One region of the Micromonospora aridisoli genome, then DNA from elsewhere that is predicted to be linked to it. Evidence: predicted binding sites of a transcription regulator. Region 1 holds the regulator's gene; the other holds the start of a gene.
What was found. The regulator HrcA, encoded in region 1, represses chaperone genes, less so after heat shock. The targets are predictions, from matches to a motif close to GGTTNGCACNCTCNNNNNGAGNGTGCNAACC.
Positions count from the first base shown of each region.

Region 2: the regulator HrcA is predicted to act here: its motif matches at 3,901-3,931, upstream of groL (chaperonin GroEL).

Region 1 is NZ_JAXCFK010000016.1:53,769-61,588, reverse strand. Features, by position in the region: gene SM447_RS26480 (PhoH family protein) at 1-544, opposite strand, end outside; gene SM447_RS26475 (serine hydrolase domain-containing protein) at 727-2,067, opposite strand; gene SM447_RS26470 (histidine triad nucleotide-binding protein) at 2,109-2,468, opposite strand; gene SM447_RS26465 (16S rRNA (uracil(1498)-N(3))-methyltransferase) at 2,554-3,288, opposite strand; gene dnaJ (molecular chaperone DnaJ) at 3,290-4,435, opposite strand; gene hrcA (heat-inducible transcriptional repressor HrcA) at 4,509-5,531, opposite strand; gene SM447_RS26450 (DUF4870 domain-containing protein) at 5,742-6,338, shown strand; gene hemW (radical SAM family heme chaperone HemW) at 6,368-7,591, opposite strand; gene SM447_RS26440 (enoyl-CoA hydratase-related protein) at 7,612-7,820, shown strand, end outside.
Region 2 is NZ_JAXCFK010000004.1:261,091-268,910, forward strand. Features, by position in the region: gene paaN (phenylacetic acid degradation protein PaaN) at 1-1,625, shown strand, start outside; gene SM447_RS10625 (N-acetyltransferase family protein) at 1,676-2,206, opposite strand; gene SM447_RS10630 (cold-shock protein) at 2,418-2,621, shown strand; gene SM447_RS10635 (hypothetical protein) at 2,750-3,853, shown strand; gene groL (chaperonin GroEL) at 4,129-5,751, shown strand; gene SM447_RS10645 (hypothetical protein) at 5,805-6,047, opposite strand; gene SM447_RS10650 (hypothetical protein) at 6,277-6,408, opposite strand; gene SM447_RS10655 (S8 family serine peptidase) at 6,560-7,820, opposite strand, start outside.

The DNA.
Region 1 (7,820 bases):
CCAGCCGCTCCCCCGCCTCGACCGCCGGCCGGGTCAGGATGATCCGGTTGATCTGCTTGGCCTGCAACGCCTGCACCGCCTTGGCCATGGCGAGGTAGGTCTTACCCGTACCGGCCGGGCCGATGCCGAAGACGATGGTGTGTCCGTCGATCGCGTCGACGTACCGTTTCTGCCCGAGCGTCTTGGGACGGATGGTGCGCCCGCGCCGGGAGAGGATGTTGAGCGTCAGGACCTCGGCGGGCCGCTCCGCGCCGCCCTGCTCGAGCATGCCGACGGTACGCCGGACGGCGTCTGTGGTCAGGGTCTCGCCTTTCTCGATGAGTTCGAGCAGCTCACTGAAGAGCCGCTCGGCGAGGGCGTTGTCGGCGGGAGCGCCGGTGATGGTGATCTCGTTGCCACGCACGTGCACGTCACTGTTCACCGAACGCTCGACCAGGCGCAGGATTTCGTCACCCGCGCCGAGCAGGTTGACCATGATCTTCGAGTCGGGGACCGTGATCCTGGTCTGCACCCGGGGCGGGCCGGGAGGTGGGGTGCCGGTCATAGGTCGGGCCGCGGGGCCCTGCGCCACCTGCTCTCGATCTCGGTGCCGGGCCCGGGGCGCGGCGTGCGGACGTTGCATCCATCGTATCGGGTCAACGGCGCGGAGACGCTGCCCATTTCCGCCGCCGTGACGCCTGGCACGATCCGGCGGAACCCGGCAATCCGCCCTGGTGGACGGCGCGGTCAGGCGCGGAAGTCGTAACGGTCGAAGGTCTCCTGACGGCGGGTGAACCGGTACGTCGCCCAGTGCATCCGGACCACCACGCCGGCGGAGTCCCGGGTCAGCCGGAGCAGTTCACCGGCCTCCCGGCCGGAGACGGTACGGAACACGTCCGGCTGGTCCGCCACCGGGGCGAACACCGCCGGCGGCTTCCCCTGCGGATCACCCGCCCCACGGGCGCGCAGGGCTCCCTCCTGCCACGAGAAGACGTACTCGAAGCCCTCACCCCACCAACGGCCGAGCAGCCCGCGCAGGTGCGGCGGCGCCGGTTCACCGGGACGCCACGGATCGATGTCGGCCGGGTCGTGCTCGACCGCGGCGTGGAGCAGCCGGTGCGGTAGCTCCAGGAGCTCGGCAGCGGTGCCCGAGGAGCCCAGCACGGCGGTGCCGAGCGCGGCCGGGGTGCCCTCGCCACCTCGACGGCCGTAGACGCCGGCGAGGAAGCCGGGCATCGCCCCGTCGTGCCCGACGTGCATCACCCGTTCACCCTGGGGCACCAGGATCAGGCCGAGGCCGAACCCGCCGGTCCACATCGCCTCGTCGGTCACCGTCACCGGCCAGCGCATCTCGTCGAGGGTGGCCGGGGCGAGCACCCGGGCCGCCGCGTCCAACGCGGCCGGGTCGGCCAGGAAGGCGGCCCACCGGGCCATGTCCGCCGCCGTGCTCCACAGTTGCGCGGCGGGGCCCACCGCGCCGAAGTCGGTGGGTGGCTCCGGATGCGCCTCGTCGGAGTACGCGTCGACCAGGAACCCGGTGGCGGCGCGCGGGCCCGGGGTGACGGTCGTGGCGGTCAGCCCCAGCGGGGTCAGCACCCGCTCGGTCAGCACCTCCGCCCAGGTGCCACCGCGTACCTGCCCGACGAGGTGGCCGAGCAGCGCCATGCCGAGGTTCGAGTAGTGGTAGCGGCGTCCGGGTGGCAGCACCCGCTCGGCCCGGGCCAGCTCGGTGATCAACTGGTCGGCGTCCGGCGCGTGCAGCGTGTCCCAGACGTCGCCGTACGGCTCCCGTTGCAGGCCGGCGGTGTGTGACAGCAGCCGGCGCACGGTCAGCTCGCCGTGTGCCGGCAGGTCGAGGTGCCGCCGCAGCGGATCGTCGAGGTCGAGCAGGCCGTCGTCGCGGCACTGCATGACCAGGACGGCGGTGAAGGTCTTGGTGACCGAACCGATCCGGAACCGGGTCTGCTCGTCCAGCGCCGTGTCGTTGCCGGTGCCGCCGACGGTGCACGTCCACAGCGGCCGGTCGGCGCGGTGCACCGCCGCGGAGACCGCCGGCACCCGGGCCTGCGCCTGCACCTGCCGCACCATCCGGTCCAGGTGGCCGGCGGCGGTGCGGCCGCCGGCCGAGGTCACCCGAGGCTCCGGGCCAGCATCGGGCCGAGCGGCGCACCGCCCAGTACGTGCGCGTGCACGTGGAAGACCTCCTGGCCGCCGTACGCCCCGGTATTGAACATCAACCGGAACCCGTCGCCGAGCAGGCCCTCGTCCTCGGCCACCGCGGCGGCCGTGGCCAGCACCTCGCCGGCCAGGGTCGGATCACCCTGACCGAGGGTAGCCACGTCCGCGTAGTGCTCCTTCGGAATGACCAGCACGTGGACCGGCGCCTTCGGGTCGATGTCGCGGAAGGCGAGCGTGGTGGGCGTCTCACGGACCACGGTGGCCGGAATCTCACCGGCGACGATGCGGCAGAACAGACAGTCGCTTCCCATCCGGGCAGTGTAAGGAAGGGCCCCTTCTTATCGTCTCCGGTATGGAAGGGGCCCCTTCTTAACAGTTACCTGAGCGGCGCGGCGGTCACCAGCGCGACAGGCGGGTGGCGAGGACCGCCAGGGCGGCCACGCCGGCGGTGGAGGTACGCAACACCGACGGGCCGAGCCGCACCGGGTGTGCACCGGCCTCCCGGAAGGCCGACAGCTCGGCCGGCGTGATGCCACCCTCCGGGCCCACCACCAGCACGATTTCGCCGTTGTCGGGCAGCTCGGCGGTGGTGAGCCGGTCGGCCGCCTCCTCGTGCAGGACGTACCCGGCCGCCGCCCCGGCGATCCGGCGGGCCACCGAGGCGGTGGCCTCGTCCGGCGCTCCCGCCACCACCGGCAGCCATGCCCGGCGGGCCTGCTTCGCGGCCTCCCGGGCGGTGTTGACCCACCTCTCCCGGGCCCGTACGCCCCGGTCGCCGCGCCACTGCACCACCGAACGGCCCGCCGCCCAGGGCACGATCTCGTCGACGCCGACCTCGGTCATCGCCTGCACGGCCAGCTCGCCCCGATCGCCCTTGGCGATGCCCTGGACCACCACCAGCCGGGGGTTCGCCGCGTCGACGTACCCCCGGTCGGTCAGGTCGAGGTCGAGGGTGCCCCGGCCGACGGCGGTGACCACGGCGGTGGCGGTGCCGCCGTGGCCGTCGGCGAGCAGCACCTGCTCACCCACCCGCAGCCGTTGCACGGTGGCGGCGTGGTGCCCCTCGGGGCCGTCCAGCACCATCGAGGCCGTGGTCGGCAGCGACTCGACCAGGAACAGCGGGGCGGACACGTCAGGCGTGGCCGTTGAAGGCGTCGCGCATCCGGGAGAAGAAGCCGCCCTGCTTGGTCAGCTCGGCGACCTCCTCACCGCGGGTCTTGGCGAACTCGCGCAGCATCCGCTCCTGCTCGGCGTCGAGCTTGGTGGGGGTACGCACGTCCAGGTGGACGTAGAGGTCGCCCCGGCCGGTGCCACGCAGATGGGGTACGCCGCGGGCGCGTAGCCGCAGGGTGCTGCCCGGCTGGGTGCCCGGCTTGACGTCGACCGGCTCCTCGCTGTCCAGCGTCTTGATCGTCAGCCGGGTGCCGAGCGCGGCGGCGGTCATCGGCACGGTGACCCGACAGTGCAGGTCGTCGCCCTTGCGGGAGAAGACGTCGTGTGGCCGCTCGTGGATCTCGACGTAGAGGTCCCCGGCGGTGCCGCCGCCCGGGCCGACCTCACCCTGCTGGGCGAGGCGGATCCGCATGCCGTCCTCCACCCCGGCGGGGATCTTGACGGTCAGCGAGCGGCGGGTGCGCACCCGGCCGTCTCCGGCACAGGTCGGGCAGGGGTGCGGGATGGTGGTGCCGTAGCCCTGGCAGACCGTGCACGGCCGGGCGGAGACCACCTGGCCGAGGAAGGTGCGCTGCACCGACTGCACCTCGCCCCGGCCGCCGCACGCCTCGCAGGTGGCCAGGTGGGTGCCGGCGGCGGTGCCGGCGCCGGAGCAGGTGGTGCAGAGCACGGCGGTGTCGACGGTGATCGGCGCCTCGACGCCGAAGGCGGTCTCCTGGAGATCGAGTTCCAGCCGCAGGATGGCGTCGGCACCGGGGCGGGTACGCGGTCGCGGGCCCCGTCCGGCGCCAGTGGCGCCGCCGAAGAACGCGTCCATGATGTCCTGGAAGCCGACGAAGGGCCCGGCCCCGCCGGGGCCGCCCGGACCGCCGGGCCCGCCTCCGCCCGGTGCCAGCGGGTCCCCGCCCAGGTCGACGATCTGCCGTTTCCGATCGTCCGAGAGGACCTCGTACGCGGCGTTGATGTCCTTGAACTTCTCCTGCGCCTCCGGATCCGGATTCACGTCCGGGTGGAACTGGCGCGCCAGCTTGCGGTAGGCGCGCTTGATCTCGTCATCGGAGGCACCCTTGCTCACGCCGAGAATGCCGTAGTAGTCCCTGGCCACTGCGTTCCGTGTCCTCGTGTTCGTCTCGAGTTACGCCGTTCGGTGGCGGCAGCCTGCCGTCGGCCCTGACTGGTCAGTTCTGGGCCAGCAGCTCGCCCACGTAGCGTGCCACGGCCCTCACCGTGGCGATGGTTCCGGGGTAGTCCATCCGAGTCGGTCCCAACACACCCATCCCCCCGACGATGGTCGCGCCCGGGCCGTACCCGGTGCTGACCACGGATGCCGCCCGCAGGTTGTCGATCTCGTTCTCGTCGCCGATGCGCACCCGCAGGGTGCTCGGCTCGACCTCCCCGATGAGCTTGAGCAGCACGACCTCCTCCTCGAGCGCTTCGAGGATGGGACGCAGGGAACCCTGGAAGTCGAGCAGGCCGCCCCGGGTCAGGTTGGCGGTGCCGGCCAGGGCGAGCCGCTCCTCGTGCCGCTCGACCAGCGTCTCCAGCAGCACGGTGGACAGGGTCGTCATGGCCGGACGCAGGTGCGGCACGGACTCGTCGATGAGGGCCTGCACCAGCGGCGGGGTCTCCGACAGGCGGACGCCGACCAGCTTCTCGTTGACCAGCCGGCGCAGGTCGAGAACATCGTCGGCGAGGACCGGCGCGGGCAGCTCGACCAGCCGCTGCTCGACCCGGCCGGTGTCGGCGATCATCACCAGCATCAGCCGCGTGGTGGAGATCGGCACGAGTTCCAGGTGACGCACCCGGGAGCGGGCCAGGCTCGGGTACTGCACGACGGCGACCTGCCGGGTCAGCTGCGCCAGCAGCCGCACCGTGCGGTGCACGACATCGTCGAGGTCGACGGCGCCGGCCAGGAAGCGCTCGATCGCCCGGCGCTCGGCCGGGCTGAGCGGCTTGACCCGGCTCAGCCGGTCGACGAAGAGCCGGTAGCCACGGTCGGTGGGCACCCGCCCCGCGCTGGTGTGCGGCTGGCGGATGTAGCCCTCCTCCTCCAGCACGGCCATGTCGTTGCGGACCGTCGCCGGTGAGACACCGAGCTGGTGCCGTTCGACCAACGACTTGCTGCCGACCGGCTCCTGGGTGGCGACATAGTCCTCGACGATCGCCCGGAGCACGGCGAGCTTGCGGTCGTCCAGACCCATTCTCCCCACCTCCTGTCGCAGGTCAGCCCTCGGCGTCACGGCCTTCAGAGGAACACTCTGGCACTCGACTGTAGCGAGTGCCAGTCTACGTCGGGGCCCCCGTCAACGCGATGATCAAGTCAGCACGCCCCTCATCCAGCCGATCGGCGGGTTGACACTCGCCGGTGTCGCTCTGGTGCGCCGTTGCCGATGACACCTACGGTGACGTCCATGACTGAACCACCTCGTCCCCCAGACTCCGGCGACGAACCCACGACACCACTGTCCGGTTCTCCTGGCCAGGGCGGCTATCCCCCGCCCGGCGGCTATCCACCCCCCACCGGCGACCAGCCGCCGCCGGCCGGCTACCCCCCGCCCGGCGGCTATCCCCCGCCCGGTGGTTATCCGCCCCCGCCCGGCGCGGGCGGTGTCGGCTACCCGACCGGCGGTTACGGCGCCCCGGGTGGTGGCTACGCCAACAACGAGGACAAGACCTGGGTGCTGATCGCCCACTTCGGCGGCCCACTCGGGGTGGTCGTCGGTGGCGGCCTCTTCGGCTGGGTCGCACCGCTGATCGCGATGATGACCCGGGGGCAGCAGTCCCCCATCGTCCGGGCGCACTCCGTGGCCGCGCTGAACTTCCAGCTCACCTGGGCCATCGCCGGCGTGCTGAGCTGGGTGCTGGCCACGATCACCTGCGGCATCCTGTTCTTCGTGCCGATCCTGGTCCTGATCGTGCCGGTGATCTTCGGCATCATCGGCGGGGTCAAGGCCAACGACGGGGTGCTCTACCAGTACCCGATGAGCTACTCGTTCGTGAAGCGCTGACCCAGGCGGGGCAGCCCTGGTGACGGGGATCAGGGAAGCAGGTCGCGGACCACGGCGTCGGCGAGCAGCCGGCCGCGCAGGGTGAGTTCGGCGCGGCCGGCGACGTGCGCCGGCTCGGCGAGCAGGCCCTCGGCCACCGCCCGCGCCGCGCCCGCCCGTCCGGCGTCGGTCAGCACGTCCAGCGGCAGGCCGGAGGCCAGCCGCAACCGGAGCATGACCTCCTCCATGTGCGCCTCGTCGCCGGTGAGCACCTCCCGGGCCTGTCCGGGTGACTGGCCGGTGGCGAGGCGCCGGGCGTACGCGGCCGGATGCTTGACGTTCCACCAGCGCACCCCACCGACGTGGCTGTGCGCCCCCGGCCCGAGGCCCCACCAGTCGCCGCCGGTCCAGTAGAGCAGGTTGTGCCGGCAGCGGGCCTCCGGCGTGCGGGCCCAGTTGGAGACCTCGTACCAGGAGAAGCCGGCCGCGACGAGGGCGGCCTCGGCGGCCAGGTAACGGTCCGCCGCCACGTCCTCGTCCGGATACGGCAGCTCGCCGCGGCGCATCCGGGCGGCCAGCCGGGTGCCGTCCTCGACGATCAGGGCGTACGCGCTGACGTGGTCCACTCCGGCGGCCACCACCTGCGCCAACGAGGCGGCGAAGTCCTCGGCCCGCTCCCCCGGCGTCCCGTAGATCAGGTCGAGGTTGACGTGGTCGAAGCCGGCGTCGCGGGCCTCCAGGGCGGCGGCCGTGGCCCGCCCGGCGCTGTGTCGGCGGTCGAGCACGGCGAGCACCCCGGGAGCGGCCGACTGCATGCCCAGCGAGATCCGGGTGTACCCGGCCGCGCGCAGCTCCTTCAGGGAGGTGGGGGTCACCGATTCCGGGTTCGCCTCGGTGGTCACCTCCGCGTCGGCCGCCAGCCCCCAGGTCCGGTCGATCGCGTCGAGGATCCGGGCCAGGTCGTCGGTGGGCAGCAGGGTGGGGGTGCCGCCGCCGACGAAGACGGTGTCCACCCGGGGCGGCGGATCCTCACCCAGCACCCGGCCGGCGAGCGCCAGTTCCGCCAGTACGGTGTCGGCGTAGTCCTCCCGGCTGGCACCGCCACCCAGTTCAGCCGCGGTGTACGTGTTGAAGTCGCAGTAGCCGCAGCGGCTGGCGCAGAAGGGGACGTGCACGTACACCCCGAAACCCCGGGCACCGACGGACGCGCGGGCGGTGGCGGGCAGCGACCCGTCGGTGGGGACGGGCTCGCCTGCTGGAAGGACGCCGGGCATGGCCACTAGTGTGCCCTCCCATGACCTCTCCCGACGCGCTCGTGCGGGTCGCCACGGCCCACGGGGTGACCACGCTCACCCTGGACAGTCCGCACAACCGCAACGCGCTCTCCACGCCGCTGATGACCGAACTGCTGGCGGGCCTGGCCGCGGCGGTCGCCGACGACGCGGTCCGGGTGATCGTGCTCGACCACACCGGGCCGGTCTTCTGTTCCGGGGCCGACCTGAA
Region 2 (7,820 bases), on a different contig from region 1:
ACCGTGCGCTGACCGCGATCACGGAGCGGGGGTACTGGTCCGCCTACCCGGAATCCCCCAGCCCCAGGGTGTACGGCGAGACCGCCGCCGCCGACGGCAAGGCCGCCTTCGAGGCGTACCTGGGCGGGGACTTCCCGCTCGACCAGCCGGGCGACGGTGACCGGGTGGCCACCGAGACGAGCCCCTTCGGTGTCGCGTTGAACGTCCGCTACCCGCACGCCGCCGCCGACCAGTTGGTCTCCGCCGCGTCCGCGGCGCTGCCCGCGTGGCGGGACGCCGGCCCGCAGACCCGGGTCGGGGTCTGCCTGGAGATCCTCGACCGGCTGCACAGGAACATCTTCGAGCTGGCCAACGCGGTGCAGTTCACCAGTGGTCAGGCCTTCGTGATGGCCTTCCAGGCCGGCGGCGCGCACGCGCTGGACCGTGCGCTGGAGGCGCTGGCCTACGCGTACGCGGAGATGACCCGGCACCCGGGCACCGCCGGTTGGGAGAAGGCCGCTGGCAAGGGCGACCCGCTGCGGATGACCAAGACCTTCCACGTCGTGCCCCGGGGCGTGGCCCTGGTGATCGGCTGCAACACCTTCCCGACCTGGAACTCCTACCCCGGTCTGTTCGCCTCGCTGGTCACCGGCAACCCGGTGGTGGTGAAGCCGCATCCGCGCGCCGTGCTGCCGCTGGCGATCACCGTCCGGTACGCCCGCGAGGTGCTCGCCGAGGCCGGCTTCGACCCGAACCTGGTGCTGCTGGCCCCCGAGGCTCCCGACGAGAAGCTCGCCTCGACCCTCGCCCTGCATCCGGCGGTCAGAATCGTCGACTTCACCGGATCCACCGAGTACGGCGACTGGTTGGAGGCCAACGCCCGGCAGGCGGCGGTCTATACCGAGAAGGCCGGACTCAACACGGTCGTGGTCGACTCCACGGACGACTTCGCGGGAATGTGCCGCAACCTGGGCTTCACGCTGACGCTCTACAGCGGCCAGATGTGCACCACCTCGCAGAACATCCTCATCCCGCGCGACGGCATCGAGACCGACCAGGGTCACAAGAGCTTCGACGAGGTGGCCGCCGGGATCGCGACGGCGGTCGGCAAGCTCACCGGTGATCCGGCCCGGGGGGTCGAGCTGACCGGGGCGATCGTCAACGACGGCGTGCTGGAGCGCCTCGACGAGGTCGCCAAGGTCGGCGAGCCGGTGCTGGAGTCGCGGACCGTCGAGCACCCGTCGTTCCCGCACGCCGTCGTGCGTACGCCGACCATCGTCAAGCTCGACGCCGGCGACACGGCGACCTACTCGCGGGAGTGGTTCGGGCCGATCTCGTTCGCCATCGCCACCGACTCCACCGCGCACAGCCTGGAGATCCTGCGCTCGACCGTGGGCGAGAACGGCGCCCTCACCGCGGCCGTCTACTCCACCGACGACGCGGTGCTGGACGCCACCGAGGCCGCCGCGATCGATGTCGGGGTGCACCTGTCGGCCAACCTCACCGGCGGTGTCTTCGTGAACCAGTCGGCGGCCTTCTCCGACTTCCACGGCAGCGGGGCGAACGCGGCGGCCAACTCCGCGTTGACCGACGGGGCGTACGTGGCCAACCGGTTCCGCATCGTGCAGAGCCGCCGGCACGCGTAACGGATCTTGCTGGGTGGGGTTTCCGGCCCTGGAAACCCCACCACGCGGTCTCAGGCCGGGCGGCGCATCTGCAGTTCGCGCAGGGCGGGAATGTTTGGGTGCGGCACGCGTACACCCGTGTCGACGAAGCCCAGCCGCTGGTAGGCCCGGTAGGCCCGGTCGTTGCCGACCACCACCTCGAGCATCAGCTCGTTCCGTCCGCAGGCCCGTGACCAGGCCGCCACCCCGGTCACCAGGTCGGCGAGCAGCCCGGTGCCACGCCAGGCCGGGGTGATGTAGACGGCGTAGAGGACGGTCACCCGAGGCTCGGTCGGGTGCAGCACCCCTCCGGCGTGCCCCACCAGCCGACCACCCGGATCCGCCACGAACTGAGCCGTGTCCGAGCCGGCGGATACCTGGGCGATCCGGGCGGCGTACTCGGCGTGCGGGCGGGCCGCGGCCTCGGCGATCGTCTCCAGGAAGGCCAGGGGCGCGTCCGCGAGCATCTCCAGCCGCAGCGCGCGCATCCGAGCGGCGTCGGCCGGCTCGACCCGCCGGATGACGGCCCGGCGGACGCCGGTTCCGTCGGTCACGGTCGTCATGTCCGCATGCTTATCACAATGACGTACGACGATGCGGGTGACTGTAATACGCCCGATTTGTGGTCGTGCGCGGTCGTCACTCCTCGTGTAGCGTGCGATTTCGGTCACCCGTTTCAGCGGTCGTCGCGGATCGTCGAACCGGTGGTTTCCGGGTCCTCGGTGCGTCGACGACCCGGGGTAGTGGAACGCCGTGCAGAGTGAGGAAAACACCGTGGCACAGGGCACCGTGAAGTGGTTCAACGCCGAAAAGGGCTACGGCTTCATCGCCGTCGACGGCGGGCAGGACGTCTTCGTCCACTTCTCCGCAATCGAGATGGACGGCTACAAGGCGCTGGACGACGGTCAGCGGGTGGAGTTCGAGATCGCCCAGGGCCAGAAGGGTCCGCAGGCCGAGCGGGTACGCCTCATCGCCTGAGCGCGGACCGACCACCCCCGCAGACCGATCGTCGTCGGGGTGGCGTGATCGTCGCCGGAGGGGGCTGCGGTGCGGACGCCCCACAAGGGAAGATCATGAGCCGATCCAGCCGTCGCTGAGGAGGGTTCATGTCCGACCAGCCGCCCCCGACAGGTCCGTCCTCCTCGCCTCCGGGCGAGCCGGAACCGACCGGACCACTCGGCCCGCCGCCCGGTGCCGGCCAGCCGCCGTACGGCGCGCAGCAGGGTCACCCCGTCCTGCCGCCCTACGTCGGCCCGACGCCGTATCCGGGTCAGCCGCCGTATCCCGGCCCGATGCCGTACCCCGGTCAGCCGGGATATCCGGGTCAGCCGACCTATGGCTGGTATCACCCCGGAGGCTACGGTCTCGACCCGGCTGACGCCCTGGTCACCCCACCCGGCGCGGGGCTGGGTGGCTGGTTCGCGCGCTGCGGCGGCGCTGCCCGTCGAGGGTGGCGGCAGCTGCTGCCGATCCTCGTGCTCACCCAGGTGCTGCCGGCTGCGGTGCTCTCCGTGCTGGCCCTGGGCGTGGATCCCTCGGCCCGCTGGGAGGCCCAGCTCGGCAGCGACTCCGCGGCGCTACCCGCCACCTTCTGGACCGACCTGTCGACACTGCTGGTCGTCCTGGTGGGCGGAAGTCTGCTCTTCGGTCTGGTGCAGTGTGTCGGCTGGGCCGCCGGCACCTGGGTGATCGCCCGCCAGGCGGCCGGCGAGCCGGCCGGTCTCGGCGCCGCCCTGCGCTACGGGCTGCGGCGGGCGTTGGGCCTGTGGGGCTGGACGCTGCTCATCACCGTGACCGTCACCATCGGCTTCTGTCTCTGTTTCCTGCCCGGCGTGTACGCGGCGTTCGCACTCGCGATGGCCGGCCCGGTCTACCTGTTCGAGCGGCACGACCCGCTCAGCCGGTCGCACCGCATGCTGCGCGACCGGCTGGGACTGCTGCTCGGCCGGGTGGCGCTGGTGGCCGCGGCCGTGATCGGGGTCTCGCTCGTCGCGGGCGTGATCGAGTCGGTGGCGATCCTGCCGTTCGGCACCACCCCGCTGGACTCGCCGGGCACGGCGGTCGGCGTGGTGCTGACGATTGCGGTGGTCGCGCTGCTGGCGCTGCCGGCGCACCTCGCGCAACTGGTCGGGCTCGTCGTCACCTACGCCGAGCAGCGGGCGCACGAGGGCCCGGTGAACGGCGCGCAACTGGCTGCCGAACTCGGCTGACCCGCGCCATCACGCTTGCACTCGGCAGGGCAGAGTGCTAAACAAGTCATTGGCACTCGCATGGCGTGAGTGCCAACTGGTCGGGACGGTGGGGCTGCGGTCGCGCTCGTGGCATAACCACGGGTGGGGCACGTGGCCGGTCGTCGCGGGCTATCCGGCCCGGCCGAGGAGACGTCGTCGTCGCCAGGTGGCGACGTCCCAAGGTGCGTACACCAGACGGCCCATCCGGGGCACACACTCGGGTGGCCCGTGAGTGTCCAGGAGGACAACGCCGTATGGCCAAGATGATCGCGTTCGACGAAGAGGCGCGCCGCGGCCTCGAGCGGGGCATGAACCAGCTCGCCGACGCCGTGAAGGTGACCCTCGGCCCCAAGGGCCGCAACGTCGTGCTCGAGAAGAAGTGGGGTGCCCCCACCATCACCAACGATGGTGTGAGCATCGCCAAGGAGATCGAGCTCGAGGACCCCTACGAGAAGATCGGCGCCGAGCTGGTCAAGGAGGTCGCCAAGAAGACCGACGACGTCGCCGGTGACGGCACGACGACGGCGACCGTCCTCGCCCAGGCACTCGTCCGCGAGGGCCTGCGCAACGTGGCCGCCGGTGCCAACCCGATGGCCCTGAAGCGGGGCATCGAGGCTGCGGTCGCCAACGTCTCGGAGGAGCTGCTGAAGCTCGCCAAGGACGTCGAGACCAAGGAGCAGATCGCCTCCACCGCCTCCATCTCCGCCGGTGACACCAGCGTCGGCGAGATCATCGCCGAGGCGATGGACAAGGTGGGCAAGGAAGGCGTCATCACCGTCGAGGAGAGCAACACCTTCGGGCTGGAGCTGGAGCTCACCGAGGGCATGCGCTTCGACAAGGGCTACATCTCCGCCTACTTCATGACCGACCCGGAGCGTATGGAGGCCGTCTTCGACGACCCGTACATCCTGATCGCGAACAGCAAGATCTCGTCGGTCAAGGACCTGCTCCCGATCCTGGAGAAGGTCATGCAGTCGGGCAAGCCGCTGCTGATCATCGCCGAGGACCTGGAGGGCGAGGCTCTGGCCACGCTGGTGGTCAACAAGGTCCGGGGCACCTTCAAGTCGGTCGCCGTCAAGGCGCCGGGCTTCGGTGACCGCCGCAAGGCCATGCTGACCGACATCGCCATCCTCACCGGTGGTCAGGTCATCAGCGAGGAGGTCGGCCTCAAGCTGGACGCCGTCGGCCTCGACATGCTCGGTCGTGCCCGCAAGGTCGTGGTGACCAAGGACGAGACCACCATCGTCGACGGTGCCGGCGATGCCGAGCAGATCCAGGGTCGGGTCAACCAGATCCGGGCCGAGATCGACAAGAGCGACTCCGACTACGACCGGGAGAAGCTGCAGGAGCGGCTGGCCAAGCTGGCCGGCGGCGTTGCGGTGATCAAGGTCGGCGCGGCCACCGAGGTCGAGCTCAAGGAGCGCAAGCACCGCATCGAGGACGCGGTGCGCAACGCCAAGGCCGCCGTCGAGGAGGGCATCGTCCCGGGTGGTGGTGTCGCGCTGGTGCAGGCCGGCAAGACCGCCTTCGACAAGCTCGACCTGGCCGGCGACGAGGCGACCGGTGCGCAGATCGTCAAGATCGCGCTGGACGCCCCGCTGCGGCAGATCGCCGTCAACGCCGGCCTCGAGGGCGGCGTCGTGGTGGAGCGGGTCCGCAACCTCGACTCGGGTCACGGCCTCAACGCCGCGACCGGCGAGTACGTCGACCTGCTGGCCGCGGGCATCATCGACCCGGCCAAGGTCACCCGTTCGGCGCTGCAGAACGCCTCGTCGATCGCCGCGCTGTTCCTCACCACCGAGGCCGTCGTGGCGGACAAGCCGGAGAAGACCCCGGCCGCCCCGGCTGGCCCCGGCGGCGGGGACATGGACTTCTGAGTCCAGCTCCAACGCCGGAAGGGGCGGGCCGCGTCAGCGGTCCGCCCCTTCCGCTATGTCGGCAGGGGTCGCTGGTTCCGTCGCTCGTCCGCCCGGTCGTACGGTGGGCCGGGTGGAACCGGCTCGTCCACCACGATGGGCGGTTCCTCGGGTGTCCCGCTCGCCCCGGTCATTTCCGCCAGTTGCTCGGCGTCGCCGTAGTCGAGCCGGTCGACCGGCAGTTGGCCTGGGAGTTCGTGGACCGGGGCCAGGGTGACCGGCGGGGCGGCCCGGCTCTGATCGTCGTCCATGGTCATCGCTGCCTCCTCTACCGAAACGGTAGGGTCCGTCGAGCAGCAAGGCGGGCAATTGGCATTATCGGGGTCTATCCGCCGTTAGCCGCTAAACTGCTGCGCGGCGACCTGCGCTACAGCAAGAAAGGCGCATTCGTTACGGACGCTCGCCCCGGTAGCACAAGAGGAGCCGGTCGATCGCGGGCGAATTCGGTCACCGGCGTGCGGCCGGACGCATGGCCGCGTCCGGAGGTCAGGGTGGTCCGGTGACGCCGCCGCGGTGCCCGAACGGGTCGTCCATGCCGGACTTGGTGGCCAGGTGGACGATCCCGCAGCAGAGCGCCACCACCAGGGCCGGTACGCCCAACAGGATCAGCAGGGCCATGCCCCGCCACCGGCCTGCCGACGGCGGCGGTAAGGGGGCTGCCGCCCCGGGGAGAACGACCGTGCATGAGGCCGGAAGATAGCAGGTCAGCAGCGGTCGGATAACCCCGGGGCGAGACCTGCTCACGTTGGGTGAGATCAGTAGTGGGTGATCAACCACGCGCCGCCGAGACGGCCGCGTACGCGTTGACCAGGCCGGCGCCGACGACGTTCGCCGCCCCGCCGCACTCGTCGGACCGCTCCCGGGACCGCTGGCTCGCCTCGATCGGGTCGGCCGTCTCGCGGAGGATCCGCCGGGTGCGGTCCAGGTCCCCGACGAGTTCGGGGTTCGCCGACCACATCAACGCGGCCACCCCCGCCACCTGGGGTGTCGCCATCGACGTGCCGTCGAGTACCGCGTACCCGCCACCGGGCATCGCGGAGATGACGTCGGCACCCGGCGCCATCAGGTCCGGCTTCGTGACTCCGGCCGCCGGCCCACGGGACGAGAAGGCGGCGACCCGCCGCCGGTCGTCCACCGCGCCGACGGTCAGCACGTCCGCGTACGGTGCCGGAGGGTCCTGCACCGAGCCGCAGAACGGGCCGGTGTTGCCGGCCGCCGCGACGACGAGGATCCCGGCCGCCTCCAGCGCCGCCGTGGCTGGCCCGAGCGCCTGTGGATCGCAACCCTCAATCGGCGGGCAGCCCCACGAGTTGGTCAGGATCTCCGGTGCTCGGGCGGGCCGCCCCTGGGTGAACGGGTCGCCGCCCGGCGGGAAGGGGGCCAGCATGAACTGGAGGCAGTCGAGGTAGGCGGCCGGGTTACCGAGGTTGCGGTCGAGGTTGACGCAGCCGACCCACTGCGCCCCGGGGGCCACACCGATGCCGCCCCGCCCGACGGCGCTGCCCACCGTGTGGGTGCCGTGCCCGCTGCGGTCGCTCGGTGTCCGGGTGTCGTTCCATGGGTCGAACCACGAGTCGTCGCCGCCCCGGAACCCCTGGGCCAGGGTCGGATGCCGCCCGTCCACCCCCGAGTCGGAACTGCCCACGGTCACCCCGGCACCGGTGACACCGAGTTCGGACCAGACCCGATCCGCACCGATCATGGTGATGTTCCACGGCGGGCCGGACGGCGGCGCGGCGTTGCCAGTGGTGTTGTCGGCGGGTGCCGGCAACGGACGCAGCCGCTGGCTGATCAGTACCCGAGCCACCTCGGGCCGGCCGGACAGCCAGGCCCGTACCGCCGGCCCGCCGTCCACCTCGATCGCGTTGACCAGGTAGTAGGGGGTGTGGGGCAGCCGTACCCGCCGCAGATCCCGGCGCAGGTCGGCCTGGGTCCGCTCGGCGGTGTCCACCAGCCGTCGGTAGACCTCCCCGGCCCGGGCGTCCCGGCCGGCCCTACCCGGCCCGCCGGTCACGCCGGTCAGGTCCGCC